One region of the Flavobacterium sp. FlaQc-49 genome, then DNA from elsewhere that is predicted to be linked to it. Evidence: riboswitches for the same ligand, from Rfam matches in the RefSeq annotation. Region 1 holds a riboswitch; the other holds the start of a gene.
The links. A riboswitch is a leader RNA that binds a small molecule or an ion and turns the genes downstream of it on or off. The one in region 1 is predicted to bind cobalamin.
Positions count from the first base shown of each region.

Region 2: linked by a shared signal. The riboswitch ahead of ACHRV3_RS11245 (TonB-dependent receptor plug domain-containing protein) and the one ahead of ACHRV3_RS08630 (PKD-like domain-containing protein) in region 1 are both predicted to bind cobalamin.

Region 1 is NZ_JBIPCS010000003.1:503,546-509,709, reverse strand. Features, by position in the region: gene ACHRV3_RS08640 (thioesterase family protein) at 1-424, shown strand, start outside; gene ACHRV3_RS08635 (hypothetical protein) at 1,503-2,225, opposite strand; cobalamin riboswitch at 2,547-2,782, shown strand; gene ACHRV3_RS08630 (PKD-like domain-containing protein) at 2,902-4,035, shown strand; gene ACHRV3_RS08625 (hypothetical protein) at 4,510-4,815, opposite strand; gene ACHRV3_RS08620 (Two component regulator three Y domain protein) at 5,596-6,164, opposite strand, start outside.
Region 2 is NZ_JBIPCS010000004.1:364,720-370,883, reverse strand. Features, by position in the region: gene ACHRV3_RS11255 (adenosylcobinamide-GDP ribazoletransferase) at 1-146, shown strand, start outside; gene cobC (alpha-ribazole phosphatase) at 131-673, shown strand; cobalamin riboswitch at 737-945, shown strand; gene ACHRV3_RS11245 (TonB-dependent receptor plug domain-containing protein) at 972-2,825, shown strand; gene ACHRV3_RS11240 (YncE family protein) at 2,831-3,898, shown strand; gene ACHRV3_RS11235 (S41 family peptidase) at 4,132-5,610, opposite strand; gene ACHRV3_RS11230 (RNA polymerase sigma factor) at 5,775-6,164, shown strand, end outside.

The sequences.
Region 1 (6,164 bases):
TTTGAACAATGCAAAATACCTTGAATATTTCATTAATACCCGTGAAGATCAAATTGCAGAACACTACAATCTTGATATTTTTAAATTGATGAAAACAACCGCGCTGAGCTGGGTTGTGGCTTCCAATCAGATCAGTTATATGAGACCGGCCTCTACAATGGAAACCGTAGTAATCGAGTCTCAACTGATTCAATATACTGATAATGTTTTACTGGTAGAAATGAAAATGTGGAATGAGAATGAAACAGAACTAAAAGCATTGCTTTGGATAAAATTCATTCATTACAACCTTCAAACAACAAAAGTAGCCAATCACGCTGATAATTTGATGCAATTATTCCAATCGGTTGTGGTTCCTGTTGAGCAAACTGTTTTTGAAAATCGTTATTTAGAGATCGTTCAGAAAATGAAAAGTTATGCTTAAACCGGAGATAACCGCACGCAAAGTTTAGTTATAGTATTACGAATTCTTTTTAGTTTTATACTTGTTTTTTTACACGCAGATTTAGCAGGTTGCACAAATATTTTTTTGAGAGATAAATAAGATCAGTCTAATCCGCTACCCGAGCGATAGCGAACTGGCTAAGCAAATCTGCGTGCAAAAGAAAATCTTTGCGAGCTTTGCGTTAAATTTTCCGCAATCCAACTATAAAGAATAAAAAAAGGGCAGAACCATTCTATAAGGTTCTGCCCTTTTTACATTTCACACAATTACAAAAAAATCTTTCAAGAACTGAATTAAAATTTACTGAGAGCAAGAATTAAATACTATTGTTATTCACATTCTGGCACTATTAATGTTTACACAGTGTTACATCAAAACTTTATTTATAACCAAAAGAAACCAACACATGAAAGAAACCCTTTTTAAAAATCTAACCTTCTCCCTGATCATAACAAATATTTGGACAATTTGTGCTTTCTTCATTTATTTCTTTGAATCACCTGGCTGGTTTCATGGGTTCGGGGTTTTTGGTTTTTACTTAAACAGTTGTTGGGTTTCCGGGGCAATTGGAGTGATTTTAATACTATTAAGATTCTTTTATTTTAAAAACGACAAGAAGAACAAATTAAGTTTAAGTTTTCTTTATTGCTTTTTCGGCATATTTAATCTGCTTTTATTTGCACTGTTTTTAATACTTGCTCTCTTTGAAATTATAAATGGCGGTTTTTTAGACCTGTTTTTATTTGCCAATCTTATTACTGCAGTTTTTATTCTTTTTGATATTTATAAAACGGTAAAGTTGAGCGATCCTACTAATTAATTCAAGCTGCTAGTTAATAATTAGTTGATCCTATTTGACGAAAACATAAAAGGATTGAGAGGTGTATCTTGTCTTTAGCCGAAAGAACCAATATTTTAAAATTCTTAAAGTACGAATAGAATGATTCATTATCATTTTATATACACAAAACTCCTTAATTTCTTAAGGAGTTTTTGTGTGTATTCTAAAGAAAGTATTTCGCAGTCTTGCCTGAATTAGGGAACTAATATCCGTAGTCTAGTATCCAAAATTCGTTACCTGAAAAGCTTCCATTCTTCTGCTTTGTCCAACAGTTCCGGCAACCTGACCACTGCTTACCCATGGTAACCAGCCTAATTCTGCCACATAAGCTCTGTAGTAACTTGCAGCATATACCTGAATTGCCTCCATTCTTCTGCCTAAACCAACGGTTCCTAATGTTCTCGAACATCCCTGATCGTACCAACCAAGTCCTTCTACGTGAGCAATTCCAATTTTACAAATAGGACTCGGAATGTAACCTCCAAATTCAACAGCCTCCAATTGTCTGCTTTCTCCAATTGTTCCTATTACTTGTCCGTATGGCGTCCATGGCAACCAACCTTTACCTGCTACATGTGCTCTATATCCACTTGTCGCTTCAGCTGCTTTGCCAGTCAGTTTCTTTTCAGTGGCCAGTTCATTCAACTTTTTAAAATAAGCATCGCTTCCGGCTGCTTCTTTGGTTAAATTCCCTGTCTCAAAATCATAAGAATTTCTCAGTATCTCGATTTCACTTTTCTTATTCGATAACTCAAACTCCTTTACCATTAAGCTGATAATTTCGGGTGGAATATTTTGTAAGATCTTGCCATCCGGATCAACGGCAAATTTCAATTCTTTGTTTTGCTCCACAGCCGATGGCTCCTGAGCAATTTCATCTGTTTGACAAGAAATAAAAAGGGATACTAAAAAAGCAACTAAAATAATTTTTGTTTTCATAATACAATGATTGGTTAATTAATGGTTAATACTAATGCTTAATTTTACTTGATTTAACAAAAAATACATTTATACATTATCAGTCAACGACTTAACACTATAACATTTTCAGCAATACATCTTCAAAACAATCTATTTTTAATCATTCTACTATATCAAATATATAAAAATAGTTTTAGTATCATGAGAAATTTCGTATTATATAACCCGCCGTTAAAAAATTTATTCTACCATTTATTTGGGCTGTCTTATAAAAAGGAACCTCGAAAAAGACACTTATTTTTTTTTGAAATTAACATTCAAAGCACCAAAGAGTTTATTTACATTTGTACGCGCAATGGTTCAACTGCATTTTTCGGTGTAGTTGATTAAAAGGGAATTAGGTGCAAATCCTGAACAAGCCCGTTACTGTAAGTTTCATGCAACATTTTGACAGATTGCTGTTGATTTTTCAAATCTCCAAAATCTAATCTTTTGCCACTGCATTTTTAGAAATGTGGGAAGGTTGCTCAAAATGGAAACAAGTCAGGAGACCTGCCACTGCTTAATAGTTTAAAGTTTTCGTGGAGCAAAACTTTAAGCCCGAACACAAACATCAAATTCAAATTTGGTTTTCGTTTTCGTTTTTTCGCTTTTAAAGCAAAAACAAGAATAGAAAATAATACTCTTTTCGTTTATGAATAAATTTTTAATTGCATTAGCCACAACTCTATTCCTCACTGGATGTTCCAAAGATGAGACACCTTCCGAAGTGGTATTACCGGAAGTAACATTTGATGAACCAACAAATGGTTTTACAATTGAAAAAATGCAATGGTTTCACCTCCAGCCTAAACTTAAAAATCCGGATAACGTGACTTATACCTGGCTGTTAAATGGAAAAATAATTGCGACCACACTTGATCTAATGTACGTGTTTGCACAAGCCGGAACCTATAAAATTGACTTTAGAGTAAAAAACAATTCCGGTGAAATCTTTAAAAAAATCACCGTTAATGTAAAAGAAAAAACCTATCTGAACGGAGTCAAAAATGTCTTTGATTTTTTTCCTGCTCCCGGGCAATTTACAAATGCGCTACCCGAAGCAACTGTAAAAGACACTGACGAAACCATGCGAAAAAAAGCAGAAACGGCACTTACAACAGGAAGCTTGGTAAGTCTTGGAGGATTTGGAGGTTATATCGTAATGGGATTTGACCATACGATTATCAATAAAGAAGGCAACGATTTTATTGTCCTTGGAAATGCGTTCAGCAATTGGGCCGAACCCGGTATAATCATGGTTTCCAGCGATGTAAACAACAACGGAAAAGCAGATGACGAGTGGTACGAAATTGCAGGCTCAGAGCACAATAAACCAACAACCATCAAAAATTACGAGCTGACGTATTACCAACCCAAAAGCGAACCTGAAAATCCATCGGAGCCCAATTACATTCGTTGGACTGATAATCAAGGACAAACAGGTTATATTTCTAAAAATGCTTATCATAGCAATCCTTTCTATCCAACCTGGAAAGGCACCAGTATTACCCTAAAAGGAACTTTCTTAAAAGCCAACCTATTCGATAAATCCGGAACAGGCACGTATTGGGTAAACCCTGCCTACGACTGGGGCTATGCCGACAATTGGTCCAACACCGACGAAAAAGCCCAAATCGATATCAATTGGGCCGTAGATAAAAAAGGAAACCCTGTAAAACTACAAGGAATTAACTTCATCAAAGTCTACAATTCAAACCGTGCCGAAGGTGGATGGCTAGGGGAAGTTTCTACTGAAATTTCGGGTTTTAAAGATTTGAATTTATAAAGTCATAAAACATTCGTTTACAAACAAAAGCTTCAGGACAATCTGAAGCTTTTTTAGTTCTATCACAAAAGAGATCACTTTTACTTCCCCAAACTTTGCGACCCTTGAACAAAACTTAGCGCTCCTCGCGTTTAAATTCACACAGAACTTTCCATAAAAAAAGTGCTCAGCAAGTGTGATTTCTCCTTCGTCGAAAGGACAAACTATGCGCAGAAAAAAAATACAACCAACAAAATAATTCACGCCAATTCGTGAAATTCATGGCAAACATTTCCCTTTGTAAAGTACCAATTATCCACTTTCGAAAGGACAAACATTACGCAGCAAAAAAACGCAACCAACAAAATAATTCGTGCCAATTCGTGAAATTCGTGTCAAACATTTTTCTTTATAAAGCACTAATCCTCCTCTATGAAAACAAAAAAAAGACCATCTCAATAGACAGTCTTCCGCATTTTTACTAAGTAAAATGACCTAAGCCATAAACAAAGCATATTTATTATAGTCATACAAAACCTTATCGTAAGGCACTAATTTAGGATTTATAACTTCAGAAGAAGCATCAAATTTAATCCCGTTATGTTTTCTGAACAAATAGATCTCTTTCAGGCAATTTGATAAACTCTGGTGAATAGACGTGGTAAAAGTTGGCAATTGTTTATCACCTACCAATAAATCTATTTGATAATTTGAACTGCTTTTAGAAAGGTTATTACCAATGATTCTTATTGTAAATTGTGTCTCCTTTCCGTATTGCTCACCTTTATATTGTACTACCATAATTTTATAATTAAAAGGGTTAATTTAAGATTTTATTTTTCATTCCAAGATTGATAACTAAAGTTATGAAAAAAAAGCAAATGAATAAAAAATAGCTTCAAAAATAAATGTTATTTAAATCATGTCCAAAAGTTACAGCGTCTTTATGAAGATTTCTGTCTAGTCAAAAGCACAAGACCGCAAACCAGAAAAAATCCTCCTAATCTTTTTAATCTGTGGCGAAATAAAAAAAAAGATCTGCCACAGATTAAAAGGATTGAAAGGATTACTTTTTTCTACAGAGTGACTATGAGTCTTCTTTTCATACGGATAAGGTTTGACCTAAAAAAAAACACGAATTGCACGAATTAACACGAATTGATTAGTGGAAATTTGTGAGATTCGTGGCTATAAAAACATCCCGATAAAGTCTAACCTAAAAAAAACACGAATTACACGAATTAACACGAATTGATTAGTGGAAATTCGTGTAATTCGTGTCCATAAAAACATTCCAGAAAGGTTAGCTTCAAAAAAAACGCCACAAATTGCACGAATTGATTAGTGAAAATTCGTGTAATTCGTGTTCATAAAAACATTCCATAAAATTTAGCTTCAAAAAAAAACGCCACAAATTGCGCGAATTGATTAGTGGAAATTCGTGTAATTCGTGTTCATAACAATTCCGTACTCCACTCACTTTTGGGCAGAAAAAAACCGTAACGAATTACGGTTTTCAACAATTAACTAAATATATTTAATCAACTTTTTAACGAGAGTGAAATTCATTCATAAGCATGATTAATTTTGGGTAACAATTGTAGTTTCTTTTTCATTATTAATTTCTAACAAAACCGGATCTCCGTTTTCGTCAAACATCGTCATATTCAGTGCATCTAATAACACCAGGTTTTTAGAAACGGTTCCTTCAAATTTATTGTATGAAAGATTCATTTCAGACAAATTATGCAACTTCTCCAGCCCTTTTGGAATTTCACCTCCAAAACTATTGTCAAACAGACTCAAATTTTCAAGAGCAGAAAAATTAAGTATTTCATTACTTAAGTTCCCGGACATCTTATTATTATTGAGCAACAATACCTTCAATGTCTGAATTTTATATAAAGAACCCGGCAGTTGCCCTTCCAGTTCATTATTAAACAACGACAGTATTTCTAACTGCTTTAATTTTCCAATCTCTATTGGCAATTCTCCTGAAATTTTATTGGCAAAAAGCTCCAAATTTTTCAGTTTTTTTAATTCGCAAATCGAAGCCGGTAATGTCCCTGATAGCTCATTTAATGAAACATCGAGAACTTCAAGCTCCTTCAGATTTTGAATTGCCACAGGAAGTTGTCCTTTCAGACCAT
Region 2 (6,164 bases), on a different contig from region 1:
TTCCTGTTTTTTTGACCCGTTATTTTTTAGCGCGTTACTTTCAGAAATGGATTGATGGTTATACAGGCGACTGCTTGGGAGCTACGCAACAGGTGTGCGAAGTTGTTTATTATTTAGCACTTCTTTTGGTATGGAAATTTATTTAGTCCGTCATACCGAAACGCTCTGCGAAAAGGGCATTTGCTACGGACAGTCTGATGTTGCTCTAGCAGAACCTTTTGAACTTATTTTTGAAAATATCATTTCACAATTGCCACAAAAAGCGATTCTTTTCTCAAGTCCTTTACAACGTTGTGTAATTTTAGCAAAATACATTCAAAACGAAATCAAAACCATTTATTACCAGGAAGACAAAAGACTAATGGAAATGAATTTTGGAGATTGGGAAATGAAAAGCTGGAATGACATTCTACCCGAACAACTTAATCCGTGGATGGAAGATTTTGTGACTGTTCACGCTACAAATGGAGAATCTTTTATTGAATTACATGACAGAACCGGCGTTTTTTTATCAGAGCAAATTTCAAAAAAAGCAGAACAACCGATAATTGTTGTTACCCATGCAGGAGTCATCAGAAGCCTGCTTTGCCACCATACTTCACTCCCGCTGAAAGATGCTTTTCAGAATAAAGTCGATTTTGGACAAGTCGTCAAAATAAACCTACAGCTGTAAATTTGTTTTAGGAATTCACATAAAAAACAGACCAAATTTGAAAATTCAATAATTTTAACTTTATCTTTGCAAAAAATTTAAGGTTGTGTTACTGATTTATTTAGCACATTAAAAAGGGAATCAAGTAAAAACTTGAGCTGTACCCGCAACTGTAAGCTTAGTTCAGAAATGAATGCTTGTTGTTAACTACAAAACCACTGCTCGCTTTGGCGAATGGGAAGGTAAACAACAAGACGCGAGCCAGGAGACCTGCCTTTGTAACTAATATCGAACTCTCGGGAACAAGAGTGTAGAAATTATGACTTTAAAAAAACGGTTGTCTTTTTGTTTGCTCTTATTGTGTCAGATCCTTTTGGCACAGAACGATTCTATCACAAAATTAAAAGAAGTGATTGTTTCAGACACCAATCTTAAAAAATACTCCGGCACACAGTCTGTTCAAACCTTGAATGATTCGATTATCAATAAAAACGAGGCTTTGCTAACTGATTTATTAAATTATAATTCAACAATTTATTTTAAAGAGTACGGTCGCGGAATGCTTTCTACTGTTTCGTTCAGAGGAACCAGCGCTTCGCAGACTGCCGTAATTTGGAATGGTATTAATATCAACTCTCAAATGAATGGAAGTACTGATTTTAATACAATCTCAGGTTCTGATTATAACTCTGTCACCGTAAAAGCAGGTGGAGGGAGTGTCATTTATGGAAGTGGGGCAATTGGAGGAACGGTACATTTAAACAATGAATTAGGTTTTTATGATCGTTTTGAAAACACCTTAAGATTAAATTACGGGAGTTTTAACACCATTGGAGTTAACTACAAAACAAATATTTCAAACAAAAAATGGAGCGCTCAAATTGGTTTTTCTAAAAATAGTTCGACCAATGATTACAAATATCTGGATCGATATACCTGGAGAGGAGAACAACGTTGGAATCAAAATGGAGAATACGATGTTTTTACAATGAGTGCCAATTTGGGATATAAATTTGACGCTAAAAATAGTTTAAAATTATATAGCCAAACTTCTAATACAGATCGAAATACTTCTTTGATTACAGAAACAGATACTAAAAGCAAGTATATAAATGGTTTCAATAGAAATTTATTGGAGTACGATGGCGATTTTGGAAAATTGAAAGCAAATTTCAAAACCGCCTATATCTTTGAAAATTACCAATATTACGAAGATAATACAAAGGACTATTTTAGTTATGGTAAAACCGAAAGCTTGACAACAAAACTAGATTTAGCAGGCACACTATCTAAATCTATACAAATAAATGCTATCGTAGATTACAACCGAACTAAGGGATCTGGAACTAGTTTCGGAGATCATATTCGTGAAATCTTTTCAACATCATTACTCTTGAAGCAGGATATCTCTGCCGTTTGGAGAAATGAATTTGGTATTCGAAAAGAATTTACAGACAACTATAAATCACCCCTTTTATTCTCTTTGGGTTCATTCTATCAGTTTAGTAAATTATACCAGCTAAAATTAAATTTGTCCCGAAATTTCAGAATTCCAACTTATAACGATTTATATTGGGACCAAGGCGGTAATCCAGACTTAAAACCGGAGAATTCTTATCAGGCAGAAATTGGTAATATTTTTACTTTCAAAAACATTACACTTAGTCAGACCTTTTATTATATCAAAATAAAAGATTTACTGCAGTGGGTTCCTGGGCAAAATGGTATTTGGTCTCCACAAAACACAGCCAAAGTAGATAGTTATGGAGCAGAAACTCTGTTAAACTGGAAGGGCCATTTTGGCAAAAACTACTTTAGTGCAAACACTACTTATGCCTATACAGCATCAAAAGATGGCGAAACCAAAAACCAACTTTTCTTTGTTCCATACAACAAAGTCACCGGATCTGTTTCTTACTCAAGAAATAAAATAACTGCTTATTATCAATTCTTGCATAATGGTTTTGTATACACAAGAGCGGATAACAATCCAGATGAAATAATAAATGATTATAGTGTTTCAAATTTTGGGATCGATTATGATTTCAAAATTTTACAAACGTTCAAACTTGGCTTTCAGATTTTAAATATTTTCAATAAAAATTATGAAAGTTATGAAGACAGACCTATGCCGGGTCGCAATTTTAATATGTATCTAACCTTAAAATTCTAAATATTATGAAATTTAGCAAACTGCTTTTAATAACACTCAGCATCTCTTTATTTGTTTCCTGTTCAAGTGATGATGACAAAAACAATGATACTAATGTTGAAATAGAGAGTCCGTATAAAAATGGCTTTTTCATTCTAAATGAAGGAAGTTTAGGACAAGGTTCTGTTTCGTTTTTAAGTAAAGACTTAAGCACCTTTACAAAAGATGCCTACACTTCAGCAAATCCAAAGGACTTGATAGGGAAATATGTACAAAATATTTTCTTTGATGGTGATAAAGCTTATATCATCTCTGGTGGATCTAATGTAATTAATGTCGTAAACAGATATACTTTTAAATTAATTGCTAAAATCGACTCAGGACTAGCTAAACCAAGATATGGTGTAGTAAAAGACGGAAAAGCATATGTTACCAATGCCAACACTTATTACAATTTTGAAAAACCATTAGAAAATCCAAATGGAAATATAGATGATTATATTGCTGTAATTAATTTGACCACTAATACTGTTGAGTCTAAAATTGAATTGAAAGCAACTGGTAACAGAATTGTATTAAAGGAAGGAAAACTATACATTACTGAACCTTATAATAACAATAACCTGTTGATCGTTGACATAGCTACTAAAACACTGGAGACTATAGCTATTGGTTCAAGTGCAGACACGATGGAAGAAGAAAATGGAATTTTATACATTCTAAGAGGTCCTTACGGAGCCAGAAGTGAAATTGTAAAAGTGAAATTATCTGACAAAACAACTACCAAAATTGCATTTCCGGAAAGTTTAGATGGAGCAGGATTTTTAGACATTTATGAAAGCAAAATTTATTATACAGCCGGGAGCTCCGTTTATGCAATAAATACTACAGCAACAACGCCCTCAACAACGCCAATTTTGACTTCTACTATTGGCTATCTATATGGTTTTGCAGTTAATAATAATTTTATCTATCTAGCTGATAGTGGAGACTATAAACAAGACAGTAAAGCTTACATTTACAATCTAGGCGGAACACTTCAAAAAGAATTAACGGTTGGTGTAGCACCAAACGGTTTTTACTTTAATAACTAAGAAAAACGTCTGATAAAATAATTCTGTAATTATTTTTCAACGTAATCAATTCATCCTTTATTATTATTTTATTTTTTTGGAACAAAGAGGTTGTCTAATTAAAAATTAGGCAGCCTCTTTTTATTTGGAGCTATTCACCGTAAGAACAAAAAAAACACCCATAAAACTAATTTTATGGGTGTTTAATTAAACTATTTTTATCTAATAATGTATCTCTTACAATACGATCATCATTAATTTAATGTTCTCAAAAGCCCTTCCGGAGCTTTCTCAACATACATCTGATTTCCGATACCATTCATTGCTTTGGAATCGATGAAAGATCGAAGTGCCTTTCCTCTGTCCTGTTGTACTTTTTTAGCCGAAGCACCGGTAATTTTTGCAATGGCAGTATTTAATAAAGGTTCTGAAGGATCTCCTAAAACACCTAAATTAGATAAATACTCAAGTTGCTCATAAGCAGGCTTTAGACCATCTGTATATTCACCAAAACCTGTTGCATTAACAATTTTAAGAACCAAAGGTTGCATGGCGTATTTATGACTTGTATTGACTTTGTTTTTTGTAAATGTTTCGGAATCATATAGTGTTACGGATCCAACATTTTTTCCAACTGTATAATCTCCTATTTGTACTACACTAATGTAAGGAACTAATCCATTTATAATTAATTCACTTGCAGACGCAGTTCCATTAGAAGTCAGCACATATACTTTGCTTAAACGCAAACTATTAATGGCTCTTCCGTTAATATTGTCTACAAACCTATTGTTTAAAGATTCTGAATCTTCCGTTTCAAGATAAGCGGTAAGCTTAGCGTTCCATTTTTCTTTAGCAAAAATCTGGTCTTTAAACTGCCCCGTAATCATACTGGCCAAACGTGTAGCGGTCTGAACCGATCCTCCTCCATTGTATCTCAAATCAAGAACTAAGTCAGTTACGCCCTGCGTTGCTAATTCCTCAAAAGCATCATTTAACTGCGAATCATAAGTGCTATAAAAACCATTATACATCAAATAACCAATTTTATGACTTCCGGACGTAATAACTTTATTGATCAGAATTGGATTTTCATTCAGCGTTGTCTTTACCAACGTAACCGATTTTCCATTTGATTCTATAACATTTCCGTTATACTGCGCTAAATTCAAAGTATAACTCTCCGAATCCAAAAGCAATTGTCTGTAATTAGAAGCGGTAAGCGGAGTTCCGTTTACAGCTGTAAATAGATCACCACGTTTGATACTTTTGCCCGAAGCGTCTGAACCCGGAACAACATAACGTACAAAACCTACCAGATCTGAATTGCTTTCTCCTTTATAACTCAACTTAAAATCAATTCCGGTACTTTTACTGGTTCCTTGAAGTTCTTGTTCTAAAACACTATAATCCTTAACAATCCAACTGAATCGGTCAATTGCTTCTCCTTTGGGAAATTTACTCGCCGGTTTATTCAATAAATCCTGAAACAAATTCTCAGGCTCGGCATAACCACTCAAAAAAGAATTTAAGGCACTTTGCTTATTTCCGAAGCGCTCATCAGATAAATTAGGAACATCAGCCTGCCAAAGATAGTACTGATTTAGTCCTTTCCAGATAAAATCGTTTATCTGCAAATTTGCCGGAGCAGCAATGTCATCCTGGTCTTCACAAGATTGTAAAGAGAAGAGAAGTAAGCCTAATAATAGTAAACTTCTTAATATTGTTTTCATAAACTGGTATCTATATAAAAGTAATAACGTAAAAATACTATCTTTAGTTTTAACAATAGGTAGTTTAATTATCTTTTTTTTTATACTATTTTTTTCAGTTCTGTTGTAACAAAATTAATTGTACCTCGTCTTCCTTTATATAAGCTAACCAATAACCCTGATTTATGAATCAAATTGTTTTCATAGAATTAATAAATCCTTTTAAAGACAAAGTATTTCGTCTGGCCAAAAGGTTGCTGACCAGCACTGAAGAAGCCGAGGATGCTACTCAGGAAGTAATGGTTAAATTATGGAATAAGAAAGAAAATTTAGAAACCTATTCCAGTGTTGAAGCTCTAGCGATGACCATGACCAAAAATTATTGTCTCGATCAGCTAAAATCTAAAAGAGCCGGAAATCTTCAAATTGTACACAACAATTTTACAGACCGACAGCCACAATTAGATAAAAAACTCGAAGATGAAAACAGTTTAGAATGGGTAGAAAAAATAATCGGTCAATTACCCGAACAATTACAAATATTAATACAGTTACGCGATGTTGAACAATATGAA